Regions from separate parts of the Streptomyces sp. AM 4-1-1 genome, predicted to be linked through region 1. Evidence: riboswitches for the same ligand, from Rfam matches in the RefSeq annotation. Region 1 holds a riboswitch; the other holds the start of a gene.

What was found. Region 1 has a riboswitch for cobalamin ahead of PZB75_RS04985 (cobalamin biosynthesis protein). Riboswitches for the same ligand answer to the same signal wherever they lie in the genome.
Region 2: it holds a riboswitch for cobalamin, as region 1 does, so the genes downstream of both, PZB75_RS27080 (prenyltransferase/squalene oxidase repeat-containing protein) here and PZB75_RS04985 (cobalamin biosynthesis protein) in region 1, are expected to answer to the same signal.

What each region holds. Positions count from the first base shown of each region.
Region 1 is NZ_CP119145.1:1,199,722-1,206,284, reverse strand. Features, by position in the region: gene cobN (cobaltochelatase subunit CobN) at 1-34, opposite strand, end outside; gene PZB75_RS04990 (cobyric acid synthase) at 31-1,572, opposite strand; gene PZB75_RS04985 (cobalamin biosynthesis protein) at 1,569-2,549, opposite strand; cobalamin riboswitch at 2,711-2,845, opposite strand; gene PZB75_RS04980 (hypothetical protein) at 3,090-3,335, opposite strand; gene PZB75_RS04975 (inorganic phosphate transporter) at 3,374-4,657, opposite strand; gene PZB75_RS04970 (class II aldolase/adducin family protein) at 4,946-5,626, shown strand; gene PZB75_RS04965 (hypothetical protein) at 6,028-6,563, shown strand, end outside.
Region 2 is NZ_CP119145.1:6,393,250-6,399,812, forward strand. Features, by position in the region: gene PZB75_RS27065 (ABC transporter ATP-binding protein) at 1-497, opposite strand, end outside; gene PZB75_RS27070 (energy-coupling factor transporter transmembrane component T) at 494-1,639, opposite strand; gene PZB75_RS27075 (hypothetical protein) at 1,677-2,603, opposite strand; gene PZB75_RS27080 (prenyltransferase/squalene oxidase repeat-containing protein) at 2,600-5,359, opposite strand; cobalamin riboswitch at 5,468-5,604, opposite strand; cobalamin riboswitch at 5,750-5,825, shown strand; gene PZB75_RS27085 (hypothetical protein) at 5,945-6,563, shown strand, end outside.

The sequences.
Region 1 (6,563 bases):
CGGTCGTGGTGGGAGTGCTGGGGGTGCTGCTCATGCGCGTGCTCCAGGGGCTCCGGGGGCGATGAAGGGAAGTCCGGCGGGCGGGCCCGACTCGATGAGCCGCAGCAGCGCGCCGGTGTCCGCGTGTTCTTCGATGAGGTCGCCGAGGCGGTCCAGCTGTTCCTCGCGCAGCGCGGCGAAACAGGTGTCGGGCGCCGGGACGAAGCGCCGGCCCGCCGCGCGGGCCACCTCGGTCAGGAAGCGGCGCCGGAAGGTGTCGCTCTCCAGCGAGCCGTGCCAGTGGGTGCCCCACAGGGCGCCCACCCGGCAGCCGTCCAGCGGTGTGCCCCGGCCGTCGGTGATGAACGGCTCGCCGCCGTGCACGGTGGCGACACCGTGATGGATCTCGTATCCCTCGACGGGCGCGCCGAGCGCCTCGCCGACGGGCCGGGCGAGGGTCTTCTCGCGGTCGAACCTGACCCGCACGGGCAGCAGCCCCAGCCCGTCGACCAGTCCCGCGCGGGACTCCACGTCGTCCTCGACGCGCTCGCCGAGCAGTTGGTAGCCGCCGCAGACACCGAGGACCGGACGGCCCTCGGCGGCCCGCCGCACCAGCGCGTCCGCGAGACCGCGCTCGCGCAGCCACGCCAGCGCCCGGACGGTGCCCCGGGTGCCGGGCACGACGACGAGATCCGCGTCGGTCAGCTCCTCGGCGCGGTCCACGAACCGCACGACGACGCCGGGTTCGGCGGCCAGGGCGTCCACATCGGTGAAGTTCGACATCAGCGGTACGGCGCAGACGGCGACGCGCAGCACCTCCTCACCGTGCGGCGGCGCGACGGCCGACTCGCGCACGGCGCCGCGCAGCGACACCCGCAGTCCGTCCTCCTCGTCGATGCCCAGACCGTGCGCGAAGGGCAGCACCCCGTACGTCCGGCGGCCGGTGAGTTCGCGCAGCATGTCGAGGCCGGGTTCGAGGAGCGACACGTCACCGCGGAACTTGTTGACCAGGTACCCCGCGATCAGGGCCTGGTCCTCGGCGCCGAGCAGTGCCGTCGTACCGAAGAACGAGGCGAAGACGCCGCCCCGGTCGATGTCGCCGACGACGACGACCGGGAAGCCCGCGGCCCGCGCGACGCCCATGTTCACGATGTCGGTGCGCCGCAGATTGATCTCGGCCGGGCTGCCCGCCCCCTCGCAGATCACGGCGTCGTACGTACCCCGAAGCTGCTCCAGACAGTCCACGACCGTGCCGAACAGGGCCTCCTGACGGCCTCCGTGATACCCGCGCGCGCTCATCTCGCCCACCGGCCTGCCCAGCAGGACGACCTGGCTGGAACGGTCGCCACCGGGCTTGAGGAGCACCGGGTTCATCAGCGCGGTCGGCTCGACGCGGGCGGCCTGCGCCTGCATGGCCTGGGCGCGTCCGATCTCGGCGCCCTCGCGGGTGACGAACGAGTTCAGCGACATGTTCTGCGCCTTGAACGGGGCGACCTTCACCCCCTGGCGCACCAGCCAGCGGCAGATGCCCGCGGTGACGACGCTCTTGCCCGCGTCCGACGTGGTTCCGGCGACCAGCAGTCCGCCGCTCATATGGATGTCCGTCCCGAGGAGAGCCGGGGGCGGGCGGTGGTGCGCCGCCCCGCGAGGAGCCGGCCGGCCACGCACACCCCGAGGGCGAGCACGGTCACCCGGCGCGAGAGCCGCACCGCGCGTTCGATGTCGGGCACGCCGACGGGGCGGCCGGCGCCGCCGTTGAGCACGGGCCGGTGCTCGACCCGGCCCGCGTAGGAGAGGGTGCCGCCGAGCCGGACACCGAGCGCGCCCGCGAAGGCGGCCTCGACCGGACCGGCGTTGGGACTCGGGTGGCGGCCCGCGTCCGCGCGCCAGGCGTGCGCGGCGGCGCGCGGACGGCCGCCCGCCACCACGGCGAGCGCGGCGGTGAGGCGGGCGCCGGGCCAGCCCGCGACGTCGTCGAGGCGGGCCGACGCCCAGCCGTACCTGCGGTGGCGCGGTGACCTGTGCCCCACCATGGCGTCGAGGGTGTTGACGGCACGGAATCCGACGAGTCCGGGCACCCCGGCCAGCGCGCCCCACACCAGGGCGCCGACGACGGCGTCGGAGGTGTTCTCGGCGACGGACTCCACGACGGCGCGGGCGATCCCGGGCGCGTCGAGGGACTGCGGGTCGCGGCCGCACAGGTGCGGCAGCCGCTCCCGGGCCGCCTCGACGTCCCCGGCGGCCAGCGCGGCCCCGACGGTACGGGCCTCGCGGCCCAGCGAGGTGCCGCCGAGCACGGACCAGGTGGCGGCGGCGGTCAGGGCGACGGCGGCGACGGGACGGTCGCGCACGGTACGGGCGGCCAGCGCGGCGGCCCCGGCGGCGCCTCCGGCGCAGACCAGGGCGTGCAGCGCGCCCCGGCCCCGGTCGTCGCGCCACAGCCGTCGTTCCACAGCGGCGGCGGCCCGCCCGAACACGGCGACCGGGTGCCCGCGGCGCGGGTCGCCGAGGAGCAGATCGCCGGCCAGACCGGCCGTGGCGCCGTACGCGAAGATGCGATCGGCACGCATGGGTTCAGACCGCCGTCACGCCTCGGTGGATCGTCGTACGGGGGTCTCGGGCGCGGGAAGCGCTCGGGCCCGCGGGGGCGGGGGCCGACGCACGGCAGCCAGGCATGGCGTTATGTCCTCACTCAGGGTCCGCGCCCTGGTTCGACGTGACCGGCGACGCAGAGTCTCCTGGCTCCCGGATCGGCGGTTCCCCCGGTCTTCCGGCCCGCTCGCGCGAACCGTGACTTCCGGTGGATGGGGGACCGCTCCCCGGTGACAGTGGCGGGACCGCGCCGGATTCGCACCGGACTTCCTCTGCTGTCGCCGTAAATGGCTTCGGCAGTCCACCACGCTCCGAGAACACCCGTCAACCTGCCGTTGACCTGCGACGGCGCAGTGTGCGAAGACGCACATCGGACCGGCCGCGGGGGAGTGCGGCCGGTCCGATGGAGGGTGAGCGCGCAGAGGGGCGCTCACCCCGGTGGTCAGGTGCGGTCGGAACCGCGGCCGGTCCCGGCGGGCGGCGTGTGCCGGGCCCGGACCTCGGGGCGTGCGCCGGGCTCAGGCGACGATCAGGAAGATCCCGTACGCGACCGCCGCCGCGCACAGCCCGAAGCAGGCGTACGCGCCCGCGCGCGCCGCGACGAGGGAGCCGCCGGAGCGTTTCCCGTCGACGCCCGGCGCCGTGGGCTCCGGCCGCTGCTTGGCGAGGCCGACGATGCCCAGGGTGAACAGGCCCACCAGGGCGACGGTGACGACGAGGGAGACGCCGAAGACGGTGCCGAGAGCGGCCCAGTCGATGTGCATGGTGCGGTGTCCTTTCTGCCGCTGGTGCCGGGGCGGTACTAGACCGTGGCGGGGCGGGCCGGGTCGGTGGCCGCCGGGGCCGGCGCGGGGGCCGGGATGGTGGCCTTGAGTTCGGCGGCCAGGACCCCGGCGGTCGGCGGGGGGCTGACGGCGGCGATGGCGGTGGTGACGACGCCCGCGGGCTCGGCGGCCGGGTCCTCGGGGGCTGCGCCCGAGGGAGCGACGTCGCCGTGGCCGACCGGACGGCGGCGGGACAGCGCCCAGATGGCGCCGGAACCCGCGGCCAGCAGCGCGGCGACCACGACCACACCCCAGGTGCCCTGCTGCGTCAGGAACTCCGCGCCCGCGCCCACCAGACCGGCGGCCGGCAGGGTCAGGCCCCAGGCGACGAACATCCGGGTGGCCGTGGACCAGCGGACCGCACCGCCCCGGCGGCCGAGGCCCGCGCCCATCACGGCACCGGAGCAGGACTGTGTGGTGGAGAGGGAGAAGCCGAGGTGCGAGGAGGCCAGGATGACGGTGGCCGCGCTGGTCTGCGCGGCGAATCCCTGCGGCGGCCGCAGTTCGGTGAGGCCGCTGCCCATGGTGCGGATGATGCGCCAGCCACCGAGATAGGTGCCCAGCGCGATGGCGGTCCCGGCGGCGACGATGACCCACACGGGCGGGTTGGAGCCGGGGGAGAGGACCCCGCCGGTGACCAGCGCGAGCGTGATGATGCCCATGGTCTTCTGGGCGTCGTTGGTCCCGTGGGCGAGTGAGACGAGACCGGCCGAGGCGATCTGCCCGGCGCGGTAGCCCTTGGCGGCGGCCTTCTCCTGCGCCCCGCCCCGGATCTTCCCGCCGATCCGGTACGTGAGCCGGGTGGCCAGCAGCGCGGCGATCCCCGCGACGACCGGGGCGGCGACGGCGGGGAGCAGCACCTTGGTGACGACGGTGCCGCCGTTGACGGACGACCAGCCCGCGGACATCACCGCGGCGCCGATGAGGCCGCCGAAGAGCGCGTGGGAGGAACTGGACGGCAGGCCGACCAGCCAGGTCAGCAGATTCCACAGGATGGCGCCGACGAGCGCGGCGAAGATGACCTCCGTCCTGATCCCGCTCTCGTTGATGATCCCGCCGGAGATCGTCCTGGCGACCTCCACGGACAGGAAGGCGCCGACGAGGTTGAGAACGGCGGACATGGCCACCGCGGTCTTGGGCTTGAGTGCGCCGGTCGAGATGGTCGTCGCCATCGCGTTCGCGGTGTCGTGGAAACCGTTCGTGAAATCGAACACTAGAGCTGTCGCGATCACGATCGCGAGCAGCAGCGTGATGTGTTCCATTTACCCAGGCAATCGTTCGACGTCAGTGGCACGTGGACCGTAGGCAACCTGGATGAACGGGAGATGAACTGGACGGGGCGTTGTGGTGACCCGAACGGCGCGTCGCCGTTCCGCTTGTGTCCGTCCGTGCGGGTGGGGGAGAAGCGACCGGGCGGTACGGGCGCGGCCCGGTCCGCCGTGGCCCGTACCGCACGCCGTTCCACGGCCGACGCCGACGTGCCGACGCCGACGTGCCCACGTGCTCGACCCGTCACATGACCCTCACGTCCGGAGTGACAGGATTCCCGTATGAGCGAGCGGATGCCGGACGCGATCGAACGGGCCTGGGACGAGGTCGTCACCACCGCCCGCAGGACGGTGGCGGACGGCCTGGTCGTCGGTACCTCGGGGAACGTCTCGGCGCGGGTCGGCGCGGTCGTCCTGGTCACCCCGAGCGGTGTGCCGTACGAGCGGCTGGGGCCGCGCGACGCCGTGGGCGTCGACCTCGAAGGCAATCAGGTCGTCGGAACACTCGCACCGACCAGCGAACTCCCCCTCCACCTCGCCGTCTACCGCACCACCGGGGCGGGCGCGGTGGTGCACACCCACGCCGTGCACGCCACCGCTGTCTCCACGCTGGTCGACGAGGTGCCGTCGGTGCACTACGCCGCCGCTTTCCTCGGCGGCCCGGTCCGCACCGCCGGTTACGCCCGCTACGGCACGTCCGAGCTGGCCGAGAACATGCTCGCCGCCCTCCGTGACCGCACGGGCTGCCTCCTGCGCAACCACGGAACCGTCACGTACGGCGACACCCTTGACGAGGCGTACGAGCGCACCGCCCAGCTCGAATGGCTCTGCCGCCTCTGGCTCACCGCCGCCTCGGTGCCGGGCCGCAGCCCGAGCCTCCTCTCCCCGGCCGAGATGGACGACGTGCGGGTGGCGCTGAGGGACTACGGCCAGCCGGGCGGAGCGCGCCGGGTCCGGGACTGAGACGGCCCGCGCGGGGAGGCCCCCAGTACCCGGAACGCACCGGCGGCCGGCCGGCCGCCGAACACGCGAAACGCAGGGCGCACGAAACGCACGGAGCACGGGGTGCGCACGGAGCACGGGGTGCGCTGGACGCCGGAGCGCACCGAACGTGGGGGCGCACTGAACGCACAGAGCACGCCGAACGCGGGGGAACGGGCTGGCCGCGGGGAGTGCGCGAACCGCACCCGGCCGCTCCTCCCGACAGGACCGGCGTGCCCGCGCCGAAGAACCGATTCCGGCGCCCGCCCCGCCTCCTCGGTGACCGTCCGACCAGCGGCGTCCGCCCCGCCCACACCACCCCGACACAACCGGACGGACCCCGTCCGCTGGCATCACGCGCCCCGCCCCACGACACTGAAGCCGTGCGCCCGGCAACAGCGACGGCAGCGACCGTCTCCACGATCCTCGGCGTCGGCGCGGCAGCGGTCGCCGCCGGCCGGTACGCGGGCGACGCCGCCCTCAAGGTGCCCTCCGACCGCCCCCTCCCCGCCGACCGCCGAGTCACCGTGCACGCGACGGCCGCCGGGCAGATCACCCTGACCCGCTCCTTCGCCGCGCTCAGGCCCGGCACCTACGGACTGGTGGGCCCCGGGGTGCACGCGGTCGTGGGACCGGTGATCGAGCAGGCGCACCACGCCGCCGACACCGTCGTCCGCAGACTGGAGCGCGTCAGCCACGGCGTCCTCCAGCCCGGGGACAAGGTCCGGTTCACCCCCGAGCTGCACAGCGGCGACCCACGCACCGCCCTCGGCCTGGACCACCGGGACGTCGAGATCCCCGGCGAACTCGGCGCCCTCCCCGGCTGGTTCGTCCCCGGTGTCCGTGAGACCTGGGTGATCACCGTGCACGGTCTCGGCGCCACCCGGGACCATCCCATGAACGTCATGGGGTTCCTGCA
Region 2 (6,563 bases), 5.2 Mb from region 1:
TCGAGCACCAGCACACGGGGATGCGCGGTGAGGACGGAACCGATCGCGACGCGCTGTTGCTGGCCGCCGGACAACTCGTACAGGGCCCGGTGGCGCAGATCGGCCAGGCCGAGCAGATCGAGGGTCTCCTCGACGCGTTTGCGCATCACGGCGGCGGGGACGGCCAACTGCTCCATGGCGTAGGCAAGTTCCTCCTCCACGGTGTCGGTGACGAAGCCGTCGAGCGGGTCCTGTCCCACCACGCCGACCACATCGGCGAGTTCACGCGGCGGGTGGTGCGCGGTGTCCCTGCCGTCGACGGTGACCCTGCCGTACAGGGTGCCGCCGGTGAAATGCGGTACGAGACCGTTGACGGCCCCGAGCAGGGTCGACTTGCCGACCCCGGTATGACCGACGACGAGGCAGAGTTCACCCTCGTCGACCGTCAGGTCCACCTCGCGCAGCACCGGCCCGGCGCCGTCGTCGTACTCCACGCCGACCTGGTCGAAAGTGATCACTTGGCATCCTCGGTGCGCCGCGCGGGAACACGCGGGGTGGACGGGCCCGGTGGCGGCGCGAGGAACCCGGCCGCTCCGGCGAGCAGGACCGCCGCGGCGGGGAGCAGCGGCAGGGTCGGCCAACTCAGCGGATAGATCGACGGGTTCAGCTCGGCCGGGTCGTAGCCGACGTCACTGAAGAGCAGCACGGCGGAGAGCACACCGCAGGACGCCACGGCCCATTCGGCGAACCGCCACGGATCGGGCCGGTACGTGGTCCGGGTGATCCGGCGCCCGCCGAACCGCAGACCCGCGACGCACAGCAGGGCGCCCGCCGCCAGGGCCGGCAGCCCGAGCGGCCTCGGCGCCGTCGCGTCCAGCAGGCCGTACGCCCCGGCGCACAGCCCGCACATGCCGAGCAGCATCAGCGTGCCGGTCAGCCGGCGCGAGCCACGGGTCGCGGAGCCCGCCCGGCCGTAGCCACGCGAGTCCATCGCGGCAGCCAGCCGCAAGGAGCGTTCCAGAGCGTCCTCCAGCACCGGGACGACGATGCCGCGCAGTGCCCTCAACCCCCGCCCACGGCCCGCCCGCAACCGCCGGGCACGGCTCACGCGCTGCACGCTCTGCACCAGTTGAGGGGCCACACTGATGGACACCGTAACGGCGACGCCGAGTTCGTACAGCGCGCCGGGCAGGACGCGCAGGGCCCGCTTCGGGTTGGCGAGGGTGTTCGCCGCGCCGACGCAGCAGAGCATGCAGGCGAGGCGGAGCCCGTCGGTGGCGGCCGAGAGCAGCGCTTCGAGGGAGACGGGACCACCGAGCCGGATGCCCGCGTACCAGTCGGGGGTCGGAATGTGCGGCAGCGAGAAGAGGAAATGGTCGCGCGGGGTGATGCCGGTGGCGAAGACGGCGCGGAACGCCACCCGGACCGCGACCACGGTGAGCGCCAGATACAGGTAGTACTTGAACCCCCGCGCCCAGGGGGCCTCGGTGCGCCGCATCGTGATGACGTGACCGAGCACGGCGAGCACGAGGAAGAGCAGCAGCGGGTTGTTGGTGCGGCTGACGGCGGTGGCGAGGGCGAGCGCCCAGATCCACCAGGCCACCGGGTGCAGGGTACGGGGAAGGCGCCGGCCGCCCGTGCTCGGCGCGGAGTCCGACACGGGCGTGGGGACGGGCGGGGCGGTACGCGGCACCGGCCTACTCCGCACGGCGGCGGCGCTTCGCGGCGAACACGGCCGCGCCGCCGATGACGACGACCAGTCCTGTGGTAGCCGCGACGGGCACCAGCGAACCGGAGTCGTGCGGGGCGTCCGAGGCGGGGGCCGCGTCAATGACCTCCGTTCCCGCGCTCGGCGCCGCGACCGCCGACGCCGACGCCGAGGTCACCGGGAGCGACGGGGAAGGGGACGGCGACGCCGGGACGGACGGCGAGGCACTGGCGGACGGGCTCGCGCTCACGACAGGCGGTACGGGAACGGGGGCGGGCGGCGGGGCGGCGGTCGTCGGCCGCCGCACGTCCGGCCCCCGGGTGGTCCGTCCGGGGGCGGGCCTGGAGTCCGAACCACCCCCGGTGCGCCTGGCGTTGTGGGCGCGCAGCTGGTCGGGGGTGACCGTGGGCCGCCCCTTGGTGCCACCGATGTCCGTACCGCCGAAGATCCACAGGTCCACGCTGCCCGGCCTGGGCCGGTAGCTCATGGCGCCCAGCTGGCTGTACTCCCAGGTGTGGTCACCGGGGCCGGCGTGCCAGTACGACCAGTAGGCGGAGGCCGGCGGGGTGAGGACACAGTCCTCCTGCTGCGAGGTGGGGTACTGCCTGCCGCCCTGGTGGCCGCTGTAGCCGATCCGGCAGATGAACGCGGGGCCGTCGTGTCCGGTGCCGGTGGTCGCCCAGCCGCCCTGGTTGAGGAGTTCGTAACCGGTGGTCGGTGTCGTACCGCAGGAGCGGTACACCGGCCCGCCCCAGTGGCTGAAGTCCACGGCGAGCACGACACCGGAGGACGTGGTGCACCGGCCGATCGGCTGCGGGGCGGCGTCGGCCGTCGTGGTGGTCGCGCCGAGCGCGGCCGCCGTCAGGCCGAGCGCGGCGACGACACGGCCGGACGTCCGCCGGACGCGGGAGGTCACCGCGTCCCCCCGGTCGTCGTGCGGTGCCTGCGGGCCACCACGACCACGCACCGGCCGGCCAGGACCAGCGCGACGGCCGCCGCCGCGAGGACGCCGGCCTGGAGTCCGGTCGACGCCAGGCTGCCGTCGCCGGACGCCGAGCCGTCCGCCGCGCCCGCACCGCCGGAGTCATCACCGGGAGTGACGATGACAGGCGCGGAGGCCGACGGGTCGGGGTCGGGCAGAGGCTGCGCGGTGGTGCCGGTCAGGCTGCGGGTCAGCATGCCGAAGGAGATGCCCGTCGATCCGCCGACCGCCTGGGTGGAGGCGCGGATGTCGGAGCCCCGCTGGCCCTCCTCGGCGACGTTGAACCCGCCGTCCGCGTTCTGCTGGGACGCCAGGAACTTACGGGCCCTGGCGATCTGCGGCCCGTACTTCGGCGCGTCCAGGGAGAGACCCTGCACGGCGAGGGCGGCGGAGTTCACGGAGTCGCCCGCGGCGCCGGGGAATCCGCCGTCCGGCAACTGCCGCGACGCGATCCACTTCAGGGCCTTGTCCACGGCCGGCCGGCTCGTGCCGTCCTCGGCCAGGTCCAGGGTCATCGCCGCGATGGCGGTGGAGTCGACGTCGGAGTCGCCGGTCGCCGGGATCAGGCTGGGCCAGGCGCCCGACGGCTGCTGGAGACCAGACAGATAGGTGAGGGGGGCCCGCGCCGCGTCCTTCTCACCGGCCCGCAGCTGTGCGATGACGCCGAGGGACTGGGCGAACACCGAAGGGGCGTAGGTGTAGGCGCCCTTGGCCGGGCAGCTGCGGTCCGGGGCCGTGCTGGGCCGCTCGCAGACCGCGTCGGCGAGCGCGGCGATCAGGTCTCTGCCGCCGAAGTGACGAGGGTCCCGGCCGACGACCTCGGCGAGCACGGCCGCCTTGCCCATCGACCCGCCCGCCGCGTGCGCCGTACCCGCGTTCGTCCAGTCGTGCAGGGTGCGGCCCTCGGCGTCCTTGCCGCCCTGGTCGAGGAAGTCCGTGATCGCGCGCAGGGTGTTGTCGTCGTGTCCGGCCGCCGCCAGGGCGAACGCGCCGTCGATCGTGAGGCCGAAGTCGGCCCGGCCCGTGGCTGATCCGGTGCCGTAGTAGCGGCCCTGCCGCAGCCGGGACGGGTCGGTGAGGTAGGCGACGCCCTTCCTCAGATCGGGCCCCTCGCCGGGAGGAGCCGTGGGAGGCGTCGTCGGGGGAGTGGTGGGCGGCCCGGTCGGCTCGGGCACCTTCGTGGTCAGGGCGGCCAGGCTGGTGCCCGAGCCGGCGAGCACGGCGGGCGAGGTCGCGTACAGGGCCGGTTCGGTGGCGCCCTCCTCGAACCCGAAGCCTCCCCCGGCGAGTTGCTGTCCCGACAGCCAGGAGACGGCGGCGTCGGCGGTGGTGGTGTCGCCGAGCGTCCGCAGTGCCTGCGCGGCGTACGCGGTGGCGGCCACACTGCCGGTGGAGGAGCCGTTGTACCCGGGGAAGCCGCCGCCCTGGAGCTGGGCCTTCCCGAGGTAGGTACGGGCCTTGGCGACGGCGGTGTCATGGCCGCCGGCCTGGCGCAGGACGAGGGCGACGAGCCCGGTCGTCGCCGGGTCGCCGTCGCAGTACTCACCGGGGCGGATCAGGATGCTGGTGAACGACCCGTCCTGGCACTGGAGTTGGGTCAGCCGGTCCACGGCCGGGGCCGGCGGTACCTCGCCGCCGCGCAGGAGGGCCAGCACGGCGAGCGCCTGCGCGTCACCGTACGTGGCGTTCGGGAAGTCGCCCTTGGCGGTGCAGCCCGGGGTGGGGGAGCCGGACTCGGGCCCCGCCGGGCAGACGTTCTTCCTGAGGTCGGCGAGCAGATCGTGGCCGCCGAAGGAGCGCGGATCGTTCTCGGTGATCTCCGCGAGCAGTGCCAGCCGGGCGGCGGCGTTCGCGTCGGGAGCGCTGTCCGGGCCCGCGGGGTAGGCGTAGGCGTCGGTCTGCGAGGCCAGATGGGCCGTGACCTTGTCGAGCGTGGCGCTCCTGCCCCCGGCGGCGAGCGCGTAGGCGGCCTCGGTCGTCAACAGGTGGTTCGGGGCGTCCGCGCCCTCGTCGACGACGTGGTCACCGTCCTTCAGTGTGCCCGTCACCCACCGGAAGGCGGCCGGGAGGTCGATCGCGCCGGGCGGCACGGTCGGGGACGTACCGGGATCGGGCGTACCGCCACCGCCCGCGCGCACCTGGTCGGGGGTGAACGACGGCCTGCCGCTGGTCCCGCCGGTGTCGGTGCCGCCGAACACCCAGGCGTCGACGTCACCGTCCTTGGGCTTGCGGGCCATGGCGCCGAGCGGGCTGTACGACCACTGGTCCTGGCCGGGCGAGGCGATCCAGTACGACCAGTACGCGGTGGGCTGCGGGGTCAGTACGCAGTCCTCCTGGTCCGGGGTCGGGTACTGCGTACCGGAGTTGTACGGTCCGAAGCCGATCCGGCAGATGAACGCCGGACCGTCGTGCCCGGTGCCCGTCGTGGTGAACCCGCCCTCGTGCAGCAGGTCGTAGCCGCTGGTGGGAGTGGTGTCACAGCCGCGCTCCACCGTGCCGCCGAACGGCCCGAGGTCGACCGCGACGATCGCACCCTTCGTCGCCGTGCACTCCCCGATCGGGTCGGCCCCGGCAGGGGAGACCCCCGTGACGAACGCCACGCTCGCGCCGAACGTGAGGACCGCCGCCGATATCAGCGACAGCAGCCCTCTCCTCGACCCGCGCCGGTCCGATTGCTCTGTGGTCCCCACCACGGCCCCTCGTGTCGTCCCCGGGCGGGTCCGTGCGCGGCAGACGGCTCCCGGGCGACCAGGAGGCCGGGCGGGAGCGGGTCGAACCACGCCGTAGTCCGCGACGGCGTATCTCGCTGAAAACCTGGCACCAGGTGTTCCGGCTCGCCCACGCTCTGTCGGGCCTACGGTTGCGGGTCAGCGCCGGTTTCCGACCGGCTTCCCCTGGTGCTGAGTGCGTATCAGCCGGATTGGAACACGCGTATGAACACACCGTCAAGGCAGGCCGGTTCCGGCACCGGGTCCCGTCCGGGCACCTGACGGCCCCGGTCCGGCGGTCCCCGGGCACGGCGGCCGGCCGCGTCTGGCGGACCCCCTGGCCCCTCGGGTAGCGTCCTGGCCTGCCGAGTGGGGGAACCCGGTGCGAATCCGGGGCTGACGCGCAGCGGTGTGGGACGGCAGGGGGCCGTTCCGAGCCCGAATGCCCAGACGGTGACGACAAGTTGGAAGCCGTGCCACGCGTTCGGGCGGCGGTCACCCGCTCTTCCCCGTCCTCGGTCGTGGGAGGGCGGGCGGGGCCGGCGTCCCTCATCCCAGGAGCAGGCCATGTCCCGTTCTCTCACCTCACGCCGCATCGCGCTCACGGTGCCCGCGGTCCTCGGGGCCTTCGCCCTGACCGTGCTGCCCGCGGCCGCCACCTCGACCCCGGCACAGATCGCCACCTCCAAGGCCAACGGTGTGGCGTACCTCAAGTCCCTCCAGGCCGCCGACGGTTCGTACGCGGGCTCCGGACTGTCCAACGAATGGGCGTTCACCGCCTTCGCCGCCACGGGTACGGCGGCCGTCGACGTCACCCCCGGCGGCGACACCACGAAGAACGCCCGCACCGTGTACCGGAACCTGCTGGCCACCCCGGGCTGGCCGTCCGCCACCCCCGTGGTCACCGACTACGAACGCGGCGCGCTCAACGCGAACGCCGCCGGCATCGACCCGGCGCGGGTCTCCGCCTCACGCAACCTCATCGCGGACGTCTACGGCTACTGGCAGACGGCGGAGGGTGGTTACTTCGGCCCGTCCGCCAACTACAACGGCACGGTTTTCGCCGCACTGGCCCTCGGCGGCGCCAGGACCCAGGCCGGTGCGCGGCGCATACCGCAGGCACTCGTCGACCAGGTGGTCACGCGTATCCGCGCCAACCAGCACAACGACGGCGGCTGGAACTACA